DNA from 2 places in the Yersinia alsatica genome. Region 1 is predicted to be linked to the other one. Evidence: predicted binding sites of a transcription regulator. Region 1 holds the regulator's gene; the other holds the start of a gene.

Region 1 (11,677 bases):
TAATCCCAGCGACCAAATTCACCATAAACATGCCAAGACTTATCATGACGATAGAATGATTATAGGCCGCTCCCGCCATACTGAAACTGGCGACCGAACCTAATCCCATCAGCCAGGCTTTTGGATTGAGGAATTGCAATAACCAGCCTTGATACAAACGCAACGGTTTTGACGGGGCGACGTTGGTTTCCAACTTTTCGTAGGCCGAAGTGGCAATTTTCCATGCCAACCACAACAGATAGAGGCTACCCAGAATTTTGAGTATTAAGTGAATGGATGGATAGATAAGAATCAGCCCGCCGACCCCAAACGCCACCAACAACAGCATGCTCTGCATACCCAACATAATGCCCAGCATCAACCAGATAGAGCGCATAAAGCCAAAATTGGCCCCGGCAGAGGTCAGTAACATATTGTTCGGACCGGGGGTAATAGCTGCAACCCAAAGAAAACCTATCATTGAAAGAAATAAACTCAGTTCCATGAGACGGGTGCCTCTCACCCAAAATGATGCGCGATATACCCATGAAGCTAACAGTGTGCTATTGATCACACAAGAGCAACTACATGATTTTCATTCACCATATGCATGAAACATTCCGCCCGCTGGTCGGCGCCAGTAATCCACACCTACAAACACTGCTGCCACGGCTGGTCAGGCGGCGCGTACAACTGCAACCTTTTTGGCAGCGGCTGGAATTACCCGATGGGGATTTTGTTGACCTGGCCTGGAGTGAAAACCCTGAGCTGGCGCGCGATAAGCCCAGATTGGTGTTATTCCACGGTCTGGAAGGAAACTTTTACAGCCCCTATGCCCACGGTTTGCTGCGCGCATCTCAGGCCAAAGGCTGGCTGGGTGTAGTAATGCATTTTCGTGGGTGTAGCGGCGAGCCAAATCGTAAGTCTCGTATCTATCATTCCGGTGAAACAGAAGATGCGCGCTTCTTCCTGCGTTGGTTACGGCAAAGCTATGGTCAGGTGCCTACCGCTGCCGTCGGCTTCTCTTTAGGTGGCAATATGCTGGCCTTTTATTTAGCTGAACAGCGGCAAGATAGCCTGTTACAGGCCGCAGTTGTGGTTTCCGCGCCGCTCATGCTTGAACCTTGTGCCAACCGTATGGAGCAAGGATTCTCTCGCGTCTATCAGCGCTACCTATTGAACCAGTTGAAATTAAACGCTACGCGTAAGCTGTTACATTACCCTGGCAGTTTGCCGCTGGATCTGGCGCAGTTAAAAGGATTGCGGCGAATCAGAGATTTCGATGATGTCATTACAGCTAAAATACATGGTTTTAATGATGCAGTGGATTACTATCGCCGTTGCAGCGCGCTGCCGTTATTGCCGCAAATTACCACCCCATTACTGATCATTCACGCCAAAGATGACCCATTCATGACGGCCGAGGTTATCCCCAATCTCCGCGAATTACCGGCCAATATTGATTATCAGTTAACCGAGCATGGCGGCCATGTCGGTTTTGTCGGCGGCTCATTAAAACACCCACAAATGTGGCTGGAACAACGTATTCCAGCCTGGCTTTCCCCTTATCTGGAGCAGCAGTCATGATGATCCCTTGGCAGCAAATCGACAGTGAAACACTGGACAGTTTGCTGGAAGCTTTTGTCCTACGTGAAGGTACTGACTACGGTGAACACGAGCGCTCATTGGCGCAGAAAGTCGAAGATGTTCGCCGCCAGTTGGTCAGTGGTGAAGCGGTATTAGTGTGGTCTGAGTTACACGAAACCATCAATATTATGCCGCGCGGCGCATTTCGTGCTGGAGCAGAAGAGTCCCAATAGCCCTTGCCTTGTCACGCGAGCCTTTAAGTAAAATCAGAGTGACAAGCCGGAGACTTTGCCCTAAAAATAACCATTAACCATAAAAAAACAGGCAATTTCAGCCCGTCCACTGAGTTAACTAACCCCATGGAGTTACAGCTAATATGTCAACTAAACATCCGGTTATAGCCGTTACCGGCTCAAGTGGCGCAGGGACGACAACCACCAGCCTGGCGTTTCGCAAGATTTTTCAGCAATTGAATATCCGCGCGGCGCAAATTGAAGGTGACAGCTTCCATCGCTACACCCGCCCCGAAATGGATGCCGCTATCCGTAAGGCCCGGGATCAAGGTCGGCATATTAGCTATTTTGGCCCAGAGGCCAATGATTTTGGTCAGTTAGAAGAGAGTGTTTCGCAATATGGCGCGTTGGGTACCGGACGCTCACGTAAGTATTTGCACACCTATGATGAAGCGGTGCCCTATAACCAGATTCCCGGCACTTTCACCCCGTGGGAGGCCCTGCCAGAACCCACCGACGTGCTGTTTTATGAAGGTCTGCACGGCGGTGTCGTGACCGAGCATCATGATGTGGCGAAACATGTGGATTTACTGGTCGGCGTGGTGCCAATAGTCAATCTGGAGTGGATTCAAAAACTGGTGCGGGATACTGGCGAACGTGGTCATTCTCGTGAGGCGGTGATGGATTCGGTGGTGCGCTCCATGGACGACTATATCAATTACATTACGCCCCAATTCTCGCGTACCCATATTAACTTCCAGCGCGTGCCCACTGTCGACACTTCCAACCCTTTTGCCGCCAAAGCAATCCCATCGCTGGATGAAAGCTTCGTTGTTATTCATTTTAGAGGCTTGGATCAAATCGATTTCCCTTACTTGCTGGCAATGCTGCAAGGGTCGTTTATATCAAATATCAATACGTTGGTGGTGCCCGGCGGCAAGATGGGGCTGGCAATGGAGCTGATCATGGCTCCGCTGGTTCAGCAACTGTTGGAAGGTAAGAAAATTATTTAATCTTCTACGTACTTGAAGTGGCAACCAATATCTCCGCAGCTTCAAGTACGTAGAGTTTGCTTACGCGATTTCGCGGATTTCAAAACTGTGGGTAATCTTGGCCGCTTTCCCCAACATCAAAGAAACCGAGCAATATTTTTCAGCTGACAGCTCAACCGCCCGCTCAACAATTTTGTCGGTCAAACCTTTGCCACTGACAATAAAGTGCAGGTTGATTTGCGTAAACAAGCGCGGAGCCTCTTCCCGGCGCTGTGAAGTTAACGTCACTTCGCAATCGCGCACATCGTTACGCCCTTTTTGCAAAATAGACACGACATCAATGGCACTACAGCCGCCTGCTGACATTAATAGCATTTCCATTGGGCTTGGTGCTTTGTCTCCGGCATTACCATCCATCAAAACTTGATGACCTGATGCGGATTCACCCAAAAATGTCAGTCCTTCAACCCACTTTACACGTGCCTGCATAACTCTTGCTCCCGGTTAAATTTTCTGATTCAGACTACCCTTTCATTTACAAACTGGCAATGTAACCCGATGTTCATCATGCTGAAGCGATACAACACAAGACAGTAGCTTCATCCTGTGCTACAAACAGAACCGAAAGTGTTGTTTCTAGAATTAAATGGGGTAGTGATCAATACTCAGTGAAGGGTTTCTATCCGGTACGTATCTTGGCTATACCTTTCGGCAGTTGAGCAAATTAATATGCTAAGAGAAAGTGTATTTTATAAGCACGCCGTGCAGGGAACTCTGAGCCCTGTTAAGTTAGGCAGCGATAACAACAGAGGATAACAGCGAATGGTTCTCGGCAAGCCACAAACAGACCCGACTCTCGAATGGTTCCTGTCTCATTGCCATATCCACAAATATCCATCGAAGAGTACGCTAATTCACCAAGGTGAAAAGGCCGAAACGCTTTACTACATCGTGAAAGGCTCCGTTGCGGTGCTTATCAAAGATGAAGAAGGTAAAGAGATGATTCTCTCCTATCTAAACCAAGGGGATTTCATCGGCGAGCTTGGATTATTTGAAGAAGGCCAAGAACGTAGTGCCTGGGTCAGAGCAAAAACCGCCTGTGAAGTGGCTGAAATTTCTTACAAAAAATTCCGTCAGCTGATTCAGGTAAATCCAGATATCTTGATGCGCCTGTCTTCACAAATGGCGAGCCGCCTACAAATTACATCAGAGAAAGTGGGTAACCTCGCCTTCCTTGATGTAACTGGGCGCATTGCACAAACGCTGCTTAATCTGGCAAAACAACCTGATGCCATGACCCACCCAGATGGGATGCAGATTAAAATTACCCGCCAGGAAATTGGTCAAATAGTTGGCTGCTCCCGCGAAACTGTGGGGCGCATACTAAAAATGCTGGAAGATCAAAACCTGATCTCCGCACACGGTAAAACGATTGTCGTTTACGGCACCCGTTAATTCCCCATAAACCAGTGCCGATTACCCTCGGCACTGGTTTTCTTCGCTTGTGTGATTAATAAATTTCTGGGGCCTACATGAAGTGGCAACGGCTTATTTATCATCCTGAAGTTAACTATGCACTCCGCCAAACATTGGTTCTCTGCCTGCCCGCAGCATTGGGCTTTGCCATTGGCGATTTGCGGCTGGGATTAATGTTCTCCCTGATACCCGCATGCTGCAATATTGCCGCGCTAGATACTCCACACCAACATTTTTTCCGACGCCTGATTATTGGCGGCACCATTTTTACCCTGAGTAGCTTCCTAACCCAGCAGTTGCTGATGTGGGATATTCCGTTACCTTGGGTGATGTTGGGGTTGGCGCTCACTCTCGGAGTCTCTGGTGCTATTAGCCCGCTCAATGGCCGCATGTTACCTGCCGCACTGATCGCCGCCATATTCAGCCTCAGCATGGTAGGGCGCGCACCTATTTGGCAGGCACCATTGATGTGTGCGGTGGGGACCCTCTGGTACGGTGGTTTTACCTGGATCTGGTTCCGGCTCTGTAAAGACCAACCCATCCGCGAGCCTCTGAGCCAGCTTTATCGTTTACTGGCTGATTATTGCGATGCTAAATACAGTTTGTTTGACCAGCATCTTGAGCCAGAAAAAGCCATGCCGCCATTGCTCGACAGGCAACAAGCTATAATGGATAAAATTAATCAGCTTTATCAACAATTTAACTTGTTATCGAATGCCACTAAAACTGAGCAAAAGCGGCTAGTGGGCTTGTTCCAGATGGCACTCGATTTGCAGGAGCACATTACTGCGGCACTCAATCAGCCAGAAAAAGTGCAAGAGCTGATTGACCAGAGCCCGATAATTACGGTGCTTCACCGCAATATGGATAATATCTCGGCCCAGATGCGCACCATTGCCGACGATATTCTCTACCACCACCGCGCGAAAGAACATTTCAGTGCTGGCGATGCACTCGTCGAACTCGAAGAAATTGCCCAACAGCATCCAGACAATTCGGTTGCGCAATTCTGCTATTACCACATCAGCCATGTTACCCAGATCCTGAGTGACCGCCGTCCGCAATATGACCGCGACTTGATGGCCAGTCAGTTATCCCAACCTCTCTGGCCAGCATTCGTCAGCTATTTATCGTTTAAATCCAGTCCATTGCGCGATGCCGCCCGCATGGGGGTGACGTTGGCCGCAGGGAGCTACATCGGTACTCTGATCCACTTACCTAAACCTTACTGGATCTTACTCACCGTGATGCTGGTCACGCAAAACGGGTATAACGCCACCAAGATACGTATTCATCACCGTGCCATGGGGACTTTAATTGGGCTGATATTGGCGGCGGGTTTATTGCACTTACAGATGCCGGAAGGGACGACATTGAGCATTATGTTGCTCATCACTTTGCTCGCCAGTCTGGTACAGCGCAAAAACTACGGTTTATCCGTAATCGGCAGAACGATTACTGCGGTGTATATCTTGCAGTTATTGACCGGCGAAGGGGCTGACTTCTTAGTTCCGCGTTTGCTCGACACCTTGATAGGCTGTGCTTTGGCCTTTGCCAGCGCCCTGTGGTTGTGGCCTCAGTGGCAAAGCGGCCTGCTGCGTAAAAATGCCCATCAGGCATTGGAGAAATACCAGAAAATCCTACAATTGTTGCTGACCCCTGACCCGAATATTGGGCAACTGGCCTATGAACGGCTTCAGGTCAATAAAGCCAGTAATGCGGTGCTAAGTTCACTGAACCAGGCCATGCAAGAACCGGGATTTAACTCCAAATACTTGGCTGATATGCGGCTTTGGGCCACTCATAGCGAACTTGTTGTCGGACATATCAATGAAATGACGATCCTGACGCGAGAACATCCGTTAACAGAAGCAACCACCACGGCTGAACATGGTCATAGCCAGATGAGCATTAAACAGGCGCAGGATTACTTGCAGTTATGTGAGATTGCCATTCAGCAATGTCAGCAGCGGCTGGAGTCGGATAACAGTGAGGGGAATAACGATTTTGTCCAAATGCCCGATGTCGATGCTGATACCCAACTCTCTGAGCTGGAACGTAATTTACGTCGAATCTTGTCGCACCTCAGTGTGATGCACACGGTTTCATCGTTGGCCTGGCAGCAACAGCCCCACCACGGTATTTGGCGCAGCCGGAAGTTATAAGATTCTAAAGAGTTAATCAGGTTTAAAAACAAAAAGAGAGGCTAAGCGCCTCTCTTTATTACGATTTCTTGCGCCGTAACTCAGTGCGCATTAACCAAACTGGCGATGGCTGTTGCCAAACGCACCATCCCCTGCTCGATATCCTCCAGCTCAACCACCAGCGAAGGCGCTAAGCGCAACACATCCGGCCCGGCATTAAGGATCATCAAACCATTCGCTGCTGCTGCTGTCAGGAACTCGCGGGCGCGGCCACGGTATTGCGGCGTTAATTCTGCACCAATCAATAGCCCCATGCCACGAATGTCACTGAACACATGATAGCGGCTATTGATGTCTTGTAGAGCTTGCACAAACAGGCCGTGGCGCTGTTCAATGCCATCAAGTACCTCAGGGGTATTAATCACATCTAGCGCAGCCTCTGCGACCGCACAGGCCAGCGGATTGCCACCATAGGTGGTACCGTGGGTACCAACAGCCATGACTGAGGCAATCTCTTCTGTGGTGAGCATCGCGCTGATAGGGAAACCGCCCCCCAGTGCTTTGGCTGTGGTGAGAATATCTGGCGTCACACCATAATACATATAGGTAAACAGCTTACCGCTACGACCCATACCACTTTGCACTTCGTCAAACACCAGCAGAGCTTTATGCTGATCGCACAGCGCACGTACGCCTTGCAGAAATTCTGGAGTGGCCGAGGTTATGCCCCCTTCACCTTGAATTGGCTCAAGTACCACGGCACAAGTGTGGTCATCCATAACTGCTTTTACCGCCGCCAGATCATTGAATGGCACATGGACAATATCCGCCGGTTTTGGGCCAAAACCATCAGAATACTTTGGCTGACCGCCGACAGAAACCGTGAAGAAAGTGCGCCCATGGAAGGCATTGTGGAACGCAATGATTTTGGTTTTATAAGGGCTATGGCGCTCAATGGCATAGTGCCGCGCCAGCTTGAAGGCCGCTTCGTTTGCCTCACCACCGGAATTGGCAAAGAAAACCCGATCAGCGAAGGTGGCATCAATCAGTTTTTTCGCTAAGCGCAATGCTGGTTCATTGGTGAAGACATTGCTGGTATGCCAGAGCGTTTCCCCCTGCTGGTGTAAAGCTTCAACCAGTTTAGGATGACAATGACCGAGGGCAGTTACCGCAATTCCACCTGAAAAATCAATGTATTCGGTACCTTGCTGGTCCCATACACGGCTGCCTTTCCCTTTTACTGGGATAAACTGCGCTGGTGCATAAACAGGCAAAATCACCTGATCGAATGTACTGCGGTCTACTGCTAATTTATCTGCCATTACGCTGTCCACCCTGATAAACCCTTCATCTTTCAAGCGGCAGGGTTGTTGGCTGCCTGCAACTCGAAATCTATTGGGCATAGCTGCCAATTATTGGCATGTGAAAATATAATCACAAAATATGCATAAAAAATCACAATCAGGCAAACAAAAAAATCACTTAATTAGCCATTCTAAATCAACCAACTAATTTTTAAGGAAATTATCCAATAATTGGTGACCTTGCTCGCTGAGAATGCTTTCAGGATGGAACTGTACCCCCTCCAAGGGCAATGTACGATGGCGAATGCCCATAATCTCATCCATAACCCCGTCTTGCTCCGTCCAGGCCGTTACTTCAAAACAGTCAGGCAATGAATCGGGGGCAATAACTAGAGAGTGATAACGGGTCACCGTCAGCGGCTGATTCAAGCCACGGAAAACCCCTTGACCATTATGGCAAATTGCCGTGGTTTTACCGTGCATCACTTGCCGTGCCCGCACAATGCGCGCACCAAAGGCCTGCCCCAGCGCCTGATGGCCCAGACAGACTCCCAATATCGGCAGCTTACCGGCAAAATGATGAATGGCCGCTAACGAGATCCCGGCCTCATTGGGGGTACAGGGGCCGGGAGAAATCACCAAATGTGAAGGCGAGAGTTCTTCAATATCAGTTAATTGCACTTTATCATTACGTTTAACGACTACCTCTGCACCCAATTCACAAAAATATTGGTACAGGTTGTAGGTAAATGAGTCGTAATTATCGATCAATAACAGCATTTCATATCCAAAAAATCAGGTTAACGCTTACGCCCACCCGTAATTGACCCCAGAACACCACGCAAAATTTGTCGGCCCAAATCACGCGCCATACTTTTAGCCGCGGTCTGAACAATACCATCACGTTTCCCGCCACGCGGGCCTGTTGAGCCAAACAGCAAATCATTCAACCCATCCATCAATCCGCCGCCCTTAGGTGCAGATTGCGAAGAGGCAGGAGCTTCTCCTGCCGCCGAGTCGCCTAAGGTCGAGAACCCACCAGCAGATAATTTCTCATACGCCGATTCGCGGTCAACCATCTCTTCGTAGCGGCCATAAAGCGGCGAATGATTGATGGCGTGATTACGTGCGGCGGCATCCAGTGCGCCCATTTTGGATTGCGGAGCAATAACCATAGCGCGCTCAACAATATTGGGCCGCCCTTTCTCATCAAGGAAAGAAATGAGTGCCTCGCCGACACCCAGCTCGGTAATCACCTGCTCAGCACTGAATGCCGGGTTTGCTCGCATGGTTTGTGCCGCCGCTTTCACTGCTTTTTGATCCCGTGGAGTAAAAGCACGCAGCGCATGCTGCACCCGATTGCCCAGTTGGCCGAGGATCTTATCTGGAATATCCAATGGATTTTGTGTCACAAAATAGATGCCGACACCTTTGGAGCGAATCAGCCGCACCACTTGCTCAACTTTATCCACCAGCGCCGTCGGAGCGTCGGTGAACAACAAATGAGCCTCATCAAAGAAAAAGACCAGTTTGGGCTTCTCGACATCCCCCACTTCCGGCAATTGCTCGAAAAGCTCGGCCAGTAACCACAGCAAGAAAATGGCGTATAACTTGGGCTGATTAATCAGCCGATCAGCCGCCAGCAGATTAATAACCCCCTGCCCATTGCTGTCGGTCTGCATTAAATCGTGAATATCCAGCATCGGCTCGCCAAAGAATTGATTAGCACCCTGCTCTTCCAGAGTCAGTAAACCGCGCTGAATTGCACCAATTGAGGCTGGAGTAATATTGCCGTATTGCGTGCGGAACTGTTTCGCGTTGTCGCCCACGAACTGCACGATGGCACGCAAGTCTTTCATATCCAGCAGTAGCAAGCCGTTGTCGTCAGCAATCTTAAAGACCAATTGCAAGACACCGCTTTGCACCTCATTAAGATCAAGCAAGCGCCCCAACAACAGTGGGCCAAGATCAGAAATGGTGGCGCGGATAGGGTGGCCTTTTTCAGCAAAAATATCCCAAGGCACAATGGGGCATGCTTGTGGTTGCCAGTCAGTGATACCCATCGCGGCTAGCCGCGCCAGTAGCTTTTCTAACTCAACCCCCTCAGCGCCAATGCCCGATAAATCGCCTTTTACATCGGCCAGAAATACCGGCACACCAATGCGAGAAAATTGCTCAGCCATTTTTTGTAGGGTGACGGTTTTACCGGTACCGGTCGCCCCAGTAATTAAACCATGGCGGTTTGCCAGTGCCGATAAAATGACTAAATCCTTTGCTGGCTGCGCCTTCGCGATAAGCAGTACTTCACTCATGGTTCTACCCCAAGCTGAGTCAGATATTTGATTATAAGCAACCTATTTGGGTAGACGAGCTAATTTTTGGCGGGGATCGAATATTTACCCAAAGCCATTGGCGTTGCAGGTAGGCAGCAAGTGAACTTATCCCGATGAGCTTACTGAAGTAAGTTATTTGGATAAGTGAGCGTAGCTAACACCCCTGCAACGTCAAGGACGAAAGGTAATTTAAGGTAATAGTTTTGCCGATATAATCGTGATCGGCTTAACCGGCACATTCTGATACGGGCCGGCGTTTTCGGTTGGAACCTGGGAGATTTTCTCTACCACATCCATCCCCTTAACCACTTTACCAAACACGGCATAACCAAAGTCACGTTGACCATGATCGAGGAAAGCATTGTCTGCCACGTTAATGAAAAACTGGCTGGTGGCGCTGTCTTTATCTGCAGTGCGGGCCATTGAGATAGTGCCACGCAAGTTACGCAGGCCATTATCCGCTTCATTTTTAATTGGCGTTTTAGCGGTTTTCTGTTTGAAATCGGCAGTAAACCCCCCGCCCTGAATCATAAAACCGGGAATAACACGGTGGAAAATAGTGTTGTTGTAATAGCCGTTGTTGACGTAATCAACGAAATTTTGTGTTGAAACCGGTGCCTTCTGGCTATTGAGCTCTAACTCAATATTCCCAGCCGACGTTGTTAACAACACATGAGGCTCACCGGCGGCTAAAGCTGCGGGCGCCACGGCGCTTAGGGAACAAAGGGCGACGAAGGTCACTAAAGTACGTTTGAACATTAACGGTTCCTTTCTGTGGGATGCGAACAACGGAAAAGCGCTTTGATTCTAGAGAGCTGACCCGCTCAATGCCACCCATTTACGGATATTTACGTAACAGAATGCGCATTTTCACTGAAAACCTACCGCTTCTGCAGATAAACAGCACCATGGCGATTAATTAGCCAAATTAAACCATACTGCTAATTCCAGACAACAGTTAAATTCTGCTACCAAGATCACGTCTTGCCTATTTTCTTATTTGCTACCTGCCATTTTTGCGAGAAGCATCGCATTTTGTTTTTGGTTAATCGTTAGTCTTTCCCCAAATGAGAGCGCTCTCATTTCTACTTTACTCATTTGGATGCCAAATATGAAAACCTTTAAAATTGCCATTGTTGGTGGCGGTAGCAGCTATACCCCAGAGCTAGTTGATGGATTAATTCAACGTATTGACCAATTGCCGGTCACTGAGCTGGCTTTGGCTGATGTCGAACTGGGCCGTCAAAAAGTGGAAATCATTGCGGCGCTGACCCGAAGAATGCTGGATCGCCATGGCCTGGAACAGGTTAAAGTCAGTGTTCACTTCTCGCTCGATACTGCCATTGAAGGTGCCAGTTTTGTTTTGACCCAATTCCGTGTCGGTCAACTTCCTGCGCGCGCCGCCGATGAGCGCCTCGGGCTGAAATATAATTTGCTGGGTCAGGAAACCACTGGCGTGGGGGGTTTTGCCAAAGCATTACGGACGATTCCGGTGATGCTGGATATTGCGGCTCGAGTGGAAAAACTGGCCCCGGATGCCTGGATAATTAACTTCACCAACCCAGCCGGGATCGTCACTGAGGCGGTAACCCGCTATAGCAAAGCGAAAATTATCGGCCTGTGTAATGT
Region 2 (11,677 bases), 1.9 Mb from region 1:
TTCTGAAGATGAAACAGATTATTACTTATTAACAAATAAGTATGTTTCTACCATTGAAATTGATGGGAAAGAAATATTAAAAATTGAACCTGAAGCCCTAACATTGGTATCTCAGCAAGCTTTCCATGATGCCTCGTTTTTCCTGCGCCCAGCACATCAACAGCAAGTTGCGGCTATTTTACATGACCCGCAAGCAAGCGAAAATGACAAATATGTTGCGCTCCAACTATTACGAAACTCAGAAATTTCAGCTAAAGGTATTTTACCCAACTGCCAAGATACCGGCACATCCACTATTATTGCCAAAAAGGGCCAGCGCGTTTGGACGGATATCGATGATGCGCAAGCATTATCCCGTGGTATCTATAACACCTTCCGCGACGATAATTTGCGTCATTCGCAAAATGCTGCTCTGGACATGTATACCGAAGTGAATACGGGAACTAACCTGCCAGCGCAAATTGATATTTTCTCTACCCCTGGAGTGCAATATTCCTTCCTGTTTGTCAATAAAGGGGGCGGTTCAGCAAATAAAGCCGCGCTGTATCAAGAGACAAAAGCGCTGTTGGAACCGAAAAAGCTAAAAGCTTTTTTAATTGAGAAAATGAGAGGGTTAGGAACCGCCGCATGCCCCCCTTACCATATTGCATTTGTAATTGGCGGAACATCGGCTGAATTGACGTTAAAGACGGCGAAGCTGGCTTCGACGAAATATTATGACAATCTGCCCACCGAAGGTAACCAATATGGGCAAGCTTTCCGCGACATTGAACTGGAACACGAGTTACTTCAAGCCTCGCGTGAGTTTGGCTTAGGTGCCCAGTTTGGCGGAAAGTATTTTGCTCATGATATTCGGGTTATTCGTTTACCGCGCCATGGCGGTTCCTGCCCGATAGGCATGGCAATTTCATGTTCATCTGACCGAAATATTAAAGCAAAAATAAACAAAGAAGGGATATGGCTAGAGAAATTAGAGCGGCATCCTGAGCAATATATCCCCGAAAGTATGCGAGTTAATCACGAAAGAACGGTGGTTAATATCGACCTTAACCAACCGATGGATGAAATTCGTCGACAGCTTTCTCGTTACCCTGTTTCTACCCGCGTATCACTTAATGGTTCATTGATTGTGGCTCGCGATATTGTCCACGCCAAATTAAAAGAGCGGCTGGAGCAGGGGGAGGAATTACCGCAGTACATGAAAGATCACCCGGTCTATTACGCGGGGCCAGCGAAAAAGCCAGAAGAGTTTATTTCCGGTTCAATGGGGCCAACAACTGGAGGGCGTATGGATCTGTATGTTGACCTTTTCCAATCCCATGGCGGCAGTTTAGTGATGTTGGCAAAAGGTAATCGTAGCCAGCAGGTCACCGAAGCCTGTCAGAAACACGGTGGATTCTATTTAGGCAGCATCGGCGGTTCTGCGGCTATTTTGGCGCAGGAATATATCAAAAGTCTGGAATGTATCGAGTTCCCAGAACTGGGAATGGAAGCGGTATGGAAAATGGACGTTGAGAATTTCCCAGCCTTTATTTTGCTTGATGACAAAGGTAATTCATTCTTTGACCAGATTCAGATGAAGGCATGTGCTGGCTGTAATCAATAGATCTTGCGCGAGGATATCACTATGAGTGAAGAACGGTATCAGCAGCGGCAACAACATCTAAAGGAACAAGTTGAGACGCGCGTTGCAGATGCCACCAAAACCGGTGGCATCATCATTGTATTTACTGGCAATGGTAAAGGAAAAAGCACGGCAGCTTTTGGTACAGCAACAAGAGCTGTCGGTCATGGTCGGCAAGTTGGGGTGGTTCAGTTTATTAAAGGAACATGGGAAAACGGCGAATATAACCTGCTCAGCCGCAATGGAGTTGAGTTTCATATTATGAAGACCGGCTTCACCTGGGATACACAAGACAAAGCCGCCGATACCCAAACAGCAAAGAAAGTATGGCAACAAGGCTGTCGCATGTTATCCGACCCGTCTTACCAGCTCGTGATTCTGGATGAATTGACTTATATGGTCACCTACGGCTACTTGGCGTTAGATGAAATCATTACCGCGCTAAAAGATCGGCCCAAGAACCAAAGTGTCATCATCACCGGGCGGGCGTGCCATCGTGATCTCATCGCCCTGGCAGATACCGTTAGCGAGTTACGGCCAGTTAAGCATGCTTTTGATGCTGGGATTAAGGCGCAGAAAGGTATTGATTGGTAATTCCCCTTTGTCCTTGACGCTGCAGCGGTGTTAGCGGTACTCGCGCGCCCGAGTCACTGACTGGAGTCAGCTCATCGGGACTTGCTCGCTTGCTGCCTTGCTGCAGCGCCAATGACTTTGGGGAATTCTGCGTGTTGAAATTGCAGCGGTGTTAGCGGTACTCGCGCACCCGAATCACTGACTGGAGTCAGCTCATCGGGACTTGCTCGCTTGCTGCCTTGCTGCAACGCCAATGACTTTGGGGAATTCTGCGAGTTGAAATTGCAGACATAAAAAAAGGCGCCGTAGCGCCTTTTTCGTGATTGTTTTCTGGTGATTAGAGTACCAGACCCGCGATCGAAGCGGACAGCACGCTGACCAGTGTAGAGCCGTACAGCAGTTTCAGACCAAAGCGAGAAACCACATTACCTTGATGCTCATTCAGGCCTTTAATCGCACCGGCTACGATACCGATGGAAGAGAAGTTCGCGAATGAAACCAAGAAGACCGACAGAATACCCACACTGCGTGGCGACAGTTCTGATGCGACTTTCTGCAAGTCCATCATCGCCACGAATTCGTTAGAAACCAGTTTGGTTGCCATGATACTACCGACTTGCAAGGCTTCATGAGCAGGAACGCCCATAACCCAGGCAAACGGGAAGAAGACATAACCCAAGATCCCCTGGAAGCTAATACCGAATAACAGGCTGAACAAAGCATTTACCGCAGCAATCAATGCGATGAAACCAATCAACATCGCCGCAACGATAATGGCCACTTTGAAACCGGCCAGGATGTATTCACCCAGCATTTCAAAGAAGCTTTGGCCTTCATGCAGGTTACTGAGCTGCAATTCTTCTTCATCATCGGCTTTATACGGGTTGATTAACGACAACACGATAAAGGTGCTGAACATGTTAAGCACCAGCGCTGCAACCACAAACTTCGCGTCCAGCATTGACATATAAGCACCAACAATTGACATGGAAACTGTCGACATTGCTGTTGCTGCCATGGTGTACATGCGTTTTTCAGACATTTTGCCCAAAATGTCTTTATAAGCGATGAAGTTTTCAGACTGACCCAGAATCAATGAACTGACGGCGTTGAAAGATTCCAACTTGCCCATGCCGTTCACCTTGGACAGTAAAGTACCAATGATACGGATAACCACTGGCAGCACTTTGATGTATTGCAAAATACCAATCAAGGCAGAAATAAAGACGATAGGGCACAGCACTCTTAAGAAGAAGAAGGCGAGGCCTTTATCCCCCATATTGCCGAAGACAAAATCGGTACCGGTAGCGGCAAACCCAAGTAATTTGTCGAACAGACCGGCGAATCCTTTCACAAAACCTAATCCAGCTTCTGAATGGAGGAAGAAGTACGCCAACAAAACTTCAATAACCAGCAATTGAATAACAAACCGAATGCGGATGCTTTTACGATCCTTACAGATCGCCAGAGCTAATATGGCCACCACGACTAAGGCCAACGCAAACTGCAGTATATGGGACATGTGTGCTCCAAATTTGAGGCAGGCTAGATTTTCGTGGACATTTTATGTAACGGCTACATTAAAAACGAGACGTAGGCTGCAAATATAGAAATTCACTTTCATAAATGCAAACAAATTAGTGGGGTTGATCACAAAAAATAGCATGTTAATAATATGCTACAAAGGTAGTTTAACTATGCTAGTTTGGATAATTGTAGCTGTTAGTCTTGGAAATTGTGACGCAACATTTAGCCGGATTTTTCAGAAACAAACTGCTAACGATTACTGTACGGCAATTTATACGGTATTAGCTATCAGAGAGATAAGTTTTGTCGCTCTAAATGCGCTTGATAATTATTATCATTTAACTATTATTGGTGATAAGAGAATAGACGCAAATTTCCCAAGGGTAATACTGAATGTTGAATAGTCGTGCCGTCGATACAACCCGTCGTACATCAAGGAGGATTAAGCTCTCCCTGATGGGGCCTGCTTTTATCGCAGCCATCGGCTATATCGACCCCGGCAACTTCGCGACCAATATTCAGGCGGGTGCTTCATTCGGCTACACCTTATTATGGGTGGTCGTTTGGGCCAACATCATGGCCATGCTTATCCAATTACTTTCTGCCAAGCTCGGTATTGCGACGGGTAAAAATCTGGCTGAGCACATCCGTGATCGTTTCCCCCGCCCAGCGGTATGGGCTTATTGGGTGCAAGCCGAAATCATCGCAATGGCCACTGATCTGGCTGAGTTTATTGGGGCGGCGATTGGGTTCAAATTGTTATTGGGAGTGACCCTGTTAGAAGGGGCAGTGCTGACCGGCATTGCGACTTTCCTCATTCTTATGCTGCAAAAACGCGGACAAAAGCCTCTCGAACTGGTGATTGGTGGGCTGCTGTTATTTGTGGCTGCGGCCTATATTGTTGAACTTATCTTTTCTCGCCCTGAATTTGCCGCGCTGGGGCGGGGAATGCTGGTGCCTGACCTGCCTAATCGGGATGCAGTGTTTTTAGCCGCCGGGGTGTTGGGGGCCACTATTATGCCGCATGTTATCTATCTGCATTCATCATTAACCCAAACCGCAGGTGAGAATTCTAAAGCCGATCGCTATGCTTCGACCAAGCTAGATGTGGCAATTGCGATGACGATTGCCGGGTTTGTGAATTTGGCGATGATGGCGACAGCCGCTGCGGCTTTTCATTTTAACGGCTACGGCAGTATTGCTGAAATTGAACAAGCCTATTTGACGTTGCAACCGCTGTTAGGCAATGCTGCGGCGACTATCTTTGGTTTAAGTTTGGTTGCTGCGGGGCTGTCATCCACTGTGGTCGGGACATTAGCCGGGCAAGTGGTTATGCAGGGCTTTGTCCGTTTTTATATTCCAATTTGGGTACGCCGCACGGTCACCATGCTGCCTTCCTTTATCGTCATTTTGGCGGGGATGGATGCCACGCGGATACTGGTAATGAGTCAAGTATTGCTGAGTTTTGGTATCGCGCTGGCGTTGGTGCCGCTGTTAGCCTTTACCGGCAATAAAGAATTAATGGGGGATATGGTTAACTCAAAATTGATTCAGATTTTGGGGAAACTCATCGTTCTGGTTGTGGTTGGACTCAATGCTTACTTACTGATCAGTTTGCTTTAATCATAGATAATTGAATAATAAGGCGGGTGAGGGTTCGTTACCCGCCAAGACATCATTATCGCTTAGTCGTGATGATGGTCATGACCTTTACCGTGGCCGCGATGGTGTTTTCTCGCGTGCTTGTCATATTTCCAGTAGCGCCCCTCGTGGTAATAATAGTTCTTTCTCCACCAGTCTCTCTCTTGCCAGCGATGGCCATCCCAGTAATGACCATGACGATTACGCTCACCTAAATCTCGCCCCTGATGGTTTTGCCACCATTTCCGATCGCGCCAGTCATATCCATCCCAATAATTACCACTACGATCTTGTTCACCAATGTGTAATGAAACACTAGGCAGTAACTCAATACTCTCAGCGTTTGCCATGGGAATGAGGGGGAACCAGGCTAATATAGTGATCAGCAACAGGGGTTTTATTCTTCTCGGTCTTACAACACTCAGCTTCAACATGGCCGCTTTTAACATTATTCATCCTTATTTGGCCTTATGGCTATGACCGTATCTTAAACAGTGTCGCCGCTGCTGGGATTCGGATAAAACTGTAAAATAAGGATTTCAGAATTATCTGTGAGAATGATAAGAGAGTGGTGAATGGTCATCAACAGGAGACGAGTCCCCTGTCTGGGGATGGAAAAGGAAACGTTTACACCAAAATATCTTCAATAATTTTTATTTCAGCTTCACTGAATTCAGTATTTGCCAGCATGCCGACTGCATCATCGATTTGGCTAACTTTACTGGCCCCAATCAGGGCGGATGTCACCCTTCCGCCTCGCAACACCCAAGCTAAAGACATCTGCGACAGCTTCTGTCCACGATCTAACGCCAGTTCGTTCAATTGGCGTACTTTAGCCAGTTTCTCCGCCGTAAGTTGCTCGGGATTAAGGAATTTACTGTCACTGGCTGCTCGCGAGTCCAGCGGGATACCCGCTAAATAGCGATCGGTCAATAACCCCCCCGCGAGTGGGGAAAAGGCAATGGACCCCACACCATACTCATCCAGCGTATCCTGCAAATCGGCTTCAATCCAACGCTCAAACATTGAGTATTTGGGTTGATGAATCAGGCACGGAGTCCCCAGTTGCGCCAGAATTTCACAAGCCTGCCGCATTTGTGCTGCCGGATAGTTAGATAGGCCGATATACAGTGCTTTACCTTGGCGGACTAATAGATCCAGTGCCGCCATGGTTTCTTCCAATGGTGTATTCGGGTCAGGACGGTGATGATAGAAGATATCGACGTAATCCAGCCCCATCCGTTGCAAGCTTTGATTGATACTTGCCACCAGATATTTTTTAGAACCCCAGTCACCATAGGGACCGGGCCACATGGTATAGCCCGCTTTGGAAGAGATAATTAGCTCATCGCGATAAGGGCGCAAGTCTTGTTGCAGGATACGGCCAAAGTTTAGTTCAGCTGAACCCGGCGGTGGGCCATAGTTGTTGGCTAAATCAAAATGAGTAATGCCATGATCAAAAGCTCGATGAATCAGGTTGCGGCTATTTTCATACAGTGTGCTATCACCAAAGTTATGCCATAAGCCAAGAGATATAGCTGGGAGCAATAATCCACTACGACCACAACGATGATATTCCATTTCCTGATAGCGCGAGGAGGCTGCCTGGTAGACCATGATGACCCTTATTGGTGAGAGTAAACGACACTTTAGTGTATGCGTTTTCATCACTGACGTAATGTCGTGGGATCACGTTATTTTCTGGTCTTATCAGATGGTGTCAGCCGCCGAGTAGGGAATGTCAGCAAATAATTACAGTGCGCGCTAATTAATAATTTAAAAACATTAGATCTATTTATGTTTTGCTTAATACTTATTCCACTATTATAAGCATTAAGGATGGTGTGGATATGGTAAGCAGCTATAAAGTGGCAGACTATTTACTGGACCGTTTAGCAGAAGTGGGCATTCGGCACCTGTTCGGTGTACCTGGTGATTTTAACCTTAATTTTCTCGATCATGTTATTAATCATCCAGTTATAGAATGGATGGGATGTGCTAATGAGCTTAATGCTGCTTATGCTGCAGATGGGTATGCTCGGGTCATGCCTGCGGCGGCGTTACTGACTGTTACCGGGGTTGGTGAATTAAGCGCTATTAATGGAATAGCTGGAAGTTTCGCTGAATATCTTCCTGTTATTCATATTGTTGGCACTCCGGCGTTACGTGCGCAAAAAGCCGGAGAATTACTGCATCACTCATTAGGAGATGGCGATTTCGGACATTTCTCGCGCATGGCGCAAGTCGTCAGTTGTGCGCAAGCCAGTTTAACCGCCGAGAATGCGACGGCTGAAATTGATAGATTGCTGGTGGCCGCGCTATGTCAGCGGCGTCCTGTTTATCTCCAACTCCCCGCCGATGTTGCACAGGCGGATGTCGCCAGACATTCTGGAGCATTATCCCTACCGCGGCCTATCTTATCGCAGACATCATTACAGGAATTTATTGATGCTGCCCGTGAGAAATTACAATCGGCACACCGGGTGGCCCTGTTAGCTGATTTTCTGGTTGACCGTTTTGGCGCCCAGCAAGCTTTGAATCAGTGGATGGCAGAAACCAATTTGCCGCATGCAACGCTACTAATGGGCAAAGGGGTGTTGGATGAAACGCATCCGATGTTTATCGGGACTTACGCGGGTGCCGCCAGTCATGCCTCAGTCAAAGAATATATTGAAGAGGCGGAGGTTCTTATCACCGTCGGTGTGTGGTTCGTTGATACCATTACTGCGGGATTCAGCCAGAGAATTACTCAGGATAATTGCATTGATATCCAGCCGAATCTGGCGCGCATTGGGCTAAAAGTGTTCAGCCAGATTCCAATGGCTGCAGCGGTAGCGGCACTACATGAATTATGTAAATCCCTACAAGATGAATGGCAACATCCGGTTATAACTCCTCCAGTGTTGGCTGAACCAAAAGATAACATTTTGAATCAACAAGCATTCTGGTATCACATACAACATTTTCTACGCCCGAATGATGTTTTAGTGACTGATCAGGGCACTTCATGCTTTGGTGCGGCAACCCTGATCTTACCTACAGGATGTTCGTTTTTCGCTCAGTCATTATGGGGGTCTATCGGTTTTTGTTTACCTGCGACCTATGGTGCTCAAGTAGCACAACCACAACGACGGATGATATTGCTGTCGGGGGATGGCGCGGCGCAATTGACGATACAAGAGCTAGGGTCAATGCTGCGTGATGGGCTGAATCCTATTATTTTTCTTTTGAATAACCAAGGGTATACCGTTGAGCGGATAATCAATGGACCTGAGCAGCGCTATAACGATATTGCTGAGTGGAATTGGGCGCAACTGCCACAAGCCTTCGGTAAGGGTAAACAATCCTTTACACGTACTGTGACGCAGGTCGATCAATTGCAACAGGTATTGGCACAAATCGAGAATATTGATCAGTTGGCTTTTATTGAGGTGATATTGCCGAAAATGGATACCCCTGAGCTCCTTAATAATGTGGCTAAATCTCTTCAGGCACGTAATACCGCAGTTTGATGATGACCGGCTCTGCGATAGGCGTGGTATTTCAGCTAACTAGATTTTGCCAGTCAATTGATCCAGTAACCAATAGCCTGCCGGGCCCGGTGGGCTTTTTTTCGACCAAACGGCATCAATCGAGATCATCTTCGGCCAGCCTACCGTCGACAGGGCCACCAGTTTCTTATGACTGTATTGTTCAACCAACCAGCGCGGTAAAATGGCCCAGCCGAAACCTTGCTCTGCCATTTCCAGCAACATTAAATAGCTCGGTGCTGACCACATCAGCCCTTGTGACTGATTGCGCTCGGTGCGGTTGTAGGTATTGAGCCGTAATTGGCGGGTGGTGGCCAGTTGTTCAGGGCGGACTTGGGGTAACTGCGCCAGTGGATGCTCCGATTGCACAAATATAGCCATTTCTGTCTGAGCCGCTAACCGGCTGGCAGCAATATCCGGTGGGTAGTGTTGCTGGACTTCTACCACGCCAATGTGTGCCCGCCGCAGTTGTAGCAGGTCAATGACATCGTCATCTTCGGCAATTAAACATTCAAATTCAATATCAGGATAACGCTGCTCAAAACGGCGCAGTAAGGTCTCGTGGTGTGTGGGCTGATAGGTGTCGGATAGCACAAAAGTCAGCCGAGTTTCAACCTGACCTGCCAAGCGGATTGACAGGCTGTCCAGCCGTTCGCTGGCGGCTAAAATCTCCTGCACATGAGACAGCACACGACGCCCGTGGTCAGTTAACACTGGCTGTCGCGCTTGCCGGTCAAACAGGGTTAACCCTAAATCAGCCTCCAGATTGGCGATGGCGGTGCTGATGGTTGACTGACTTTTACGTAATTTGCGGGCAGCGGCGGAGAAAGAGCCGAGCGCCGCAGCTTCAACAAACGCAATCAATGCCTCAGGGGAATAGTGCATAAACTATCTATTTTATCGATGGGTTCTAATTTTAATCTATCTTAAAAAACGATGATAATCACCACCAACGATATGTTATTGATTAATTGAGTAGGTGTTTTATGCAAGTTCATCATAGATCTTTTTCTGAGCGGGTTATCCATGCTGTTGGTTTTGAAGTGATTGCGGTCGCCATTTCTGCCCCTGTCGCGGCATGGCTGCTGGATCGCCCAATCCTGCAAATGGGGACATTGGCCATTATTCTTTCTTCGGTCGCGATGCTGTGGAATATTATTTATAACAGCTTATTTGACTACTTCTGGCCCGTGAGCCGCGTGGCGAAAACCGCCTGGGTGCGGGTACTTCATGCCTTGGGTTTTGAAAGTGGCTTTATCCTGATTGGTTTGCCAATCGCTGCTTTTGTGCTGGGAGTTTCGCTGTTACAGGCCTTTGTGCTGGAGATCGGTTTCTTCCTGTTCTTCCTGCCTTATACCGTCTGTTACAACTGGGCTTATGACAGTTTGCGGATGCGAATTATTCGTTCCCGTCAGCCAAACACATTGACTCCAGCAGCAGATAAAGGGCGCAGTTCGCATTAATTTGCCCATGCTGAAACGTTTTTTTGTGATCTTTATCGCAAAGCGAAAGGGTTTACAGCATTGAGATTGTTGTTTCCCCAACCTGATTTTACAGTGGGCATAGTTGAAGTTAAGCATCCCTGTAACGGAGAAGTTTCTGATGACAAGCTATGCCCTGGTGGGTGACGTTGGCGGCACTAATGCCCGTTTGGCGCTCTGCGCTGTGACGACGGGCGAGATATCACAAGCAAAAACATATTCAGGACTGGAATATGACAGTCTGGAAGATGTGATCAAGCAATATTTGTCGGAGCATAAGGTTACAGTCACGGATGCCTGTATCGCGATTGCCTGCCCGATTACTGGGGATTGGGTGGCGATGACCAACCACACTTGGGCATTTTCTATTGCAGCAATGCAACAGAGCCTGGGGCTGAGTCATCTGGAAATTATCAATGATTTTACGGCAGTCTCAATGGCGATCCCGATGCTCTCTGAGCAAGATGTGCTGCAATTTGGCGGCACGTCGCCCCAGCCGGGTAAACCGGTTGCGGTCTATGGTGCCGGTACTGGGTTGGGAGTGGCGCATTTAGTGAATGTTGATCGCCGTTGGATAAGCTTGCCGGGCGAAGGTGGTCATGTGGATTTCGCCCCCAATAGCGAAGAAGAGGACCGAATTCTGGCTGTATTACGGCAAGAACTGGGCCATGTCTCCGCTGAGCGAGTCCTTTCCGGGCCGGGTTTAGTCAATTTATATCGGGCGATTGTGATTTCCGATGGGCGTCTGCCAGAGAATCTGGCCCCTAAAGATGTGACTGAGCGTGCTTTGGCAGATAGCTGCACTGACTGTCGCCGGGCATTATCGCTGTTCTGTGTGATTATGGGGCGCTTTGGCGGCAACCTGGCATTGAATCTCAGCACTTTTGGTGGTGTTTATATTGCTGGTGGCATCGTGCCGCGCTTTATGGAGTTTTTTAAAGCATCTGGTTTCCGTGGTGCTTTTGAAGATAAAGGGCGTTTCAAAGATTTCTTGCAGGATATCCCAGTCTATATGATTACGCATCAGCAGCCCGGCTTGCTGGGTGCTGGCGCTTATTTGCGTCAGAAGTTAGGGCATGAACTTTAGCCCTTGGAACTTGAACCTCAAGGGGTTAGCGACTCTCACTCCTTGAGCACACTCATTGGCAATGACTTTGGGTATAAGTTCTTATATTACTTGATAAAAAAAGCAGAGCCTTGGTTCTGCTTTTTTGTGCCTCTTACCAGAACTGGGAACAAGGTCGCGCTAAACCGAATAAACAGGCTATCTTACTGATTAGAATGGTACAAAAAGACCCCCA

Evidence for each region. The regulator CRP, encoded in region 1, controls carbon source genes, mostly activating them, when cyclic AMP is high. The targets are predictions, from matches to a motif close to ATGTGANNNNNNTCACAT.
Region 2: a site for CRP is predicted at 3,836-3,853, ahead of N0H69_RS09535 (NupC/NupG family nucleoside CNT transporter). Genes of this name have one in related genera too.

The regions. Positions count from the first base shown of each region.
Region 1 covers NZ_CP104006.1:268,335-280,011, reverse strand. The annotation lists gene N0H69_RS01120 (LysE family translocator) at 1-484, opposite strand, end outside; gene N0H69_RS01115 (hydrolase) at 586-1,566, shown strand; gene N0H69_RS01110 (YheU family protein) at 1,563-1,799, shown strand; gene N0H69_RS01105 (phosphoribulokinase) at 1,943-2,812, shown strand; gene N0H69_RS01100 (OsmC family protein) at 2,873-3,280, opposite strand; gene crp (cAMP-activated global transcriptional regulator CRP) at 3,614-4,246, shown strand; gene N0H69_RS01090 (YccS/YhfK family putative transporter) at 4,324-6,432, shown strand; gene argD (bifunctional acetylornithine/succinyldiaminopimelate transaminase) at 6,513-7,733, opposite strand; gene N0H69_RS01080 (aminodeoxychorismate synthase component II) at 7,920-8,495, opposite strand; gene N0H69_RS01075 (helicase HerA-like domain-containing protein) at 8,516-10,027, opposite strand; gene ppiA (peptidylprolyl isomerase A) at 10,238-10,807, opposite strand; gene N0H69_RS01065 (6-phospho-beta-glucosidase) at 11,160-11,677, shown strand, end outside.
Region 2 covers NZ_CP104006.1:2,146,245-2,157,921, forward strand. The annotation lists gene N0H69_RS09525 (fumarate hydratase) at 1-1,606, shown strand, start outside; gene cobO (cob(I)yrinic acid a,c-diamide adenosyltransferase) at 1,628-2,218, shown strand; gene N0H69_RS09535 (NupC/NupG family nucleoside CNT transporter) at 2,535-3,719, opposite strand; gene N0H69_RS09540 (Nramp family divalent metal transporter) at 4,118-5,347, shown strand; gene N0H69_RS09545 (DUF2502 domain-containing protein) at 5,410-5,814, opposite strand; gene N0H69_RS09550 (aldo/keto reductase) at 5,993-6,982, opposite strand; gene N0H69_RS09555 (alpha-keto acid decarboxylase family protein) at 7,216-8,877, shown strand; gene N0H69_RS09560 (LysR family transcriptional regulator) at 8,917-9,780, opposite strand; gene N0H69_RS09565 (multidrug/biocide efflux PACE transporter) at 9,882-10,358, shown strand; gene glk (glucokinase) at 10,498-11,463, shown strand; partial or broken gene N0H69_RS09575 (helix-turn-helix domain-containing protein) at 11,595-11,677, shown strand, end outside.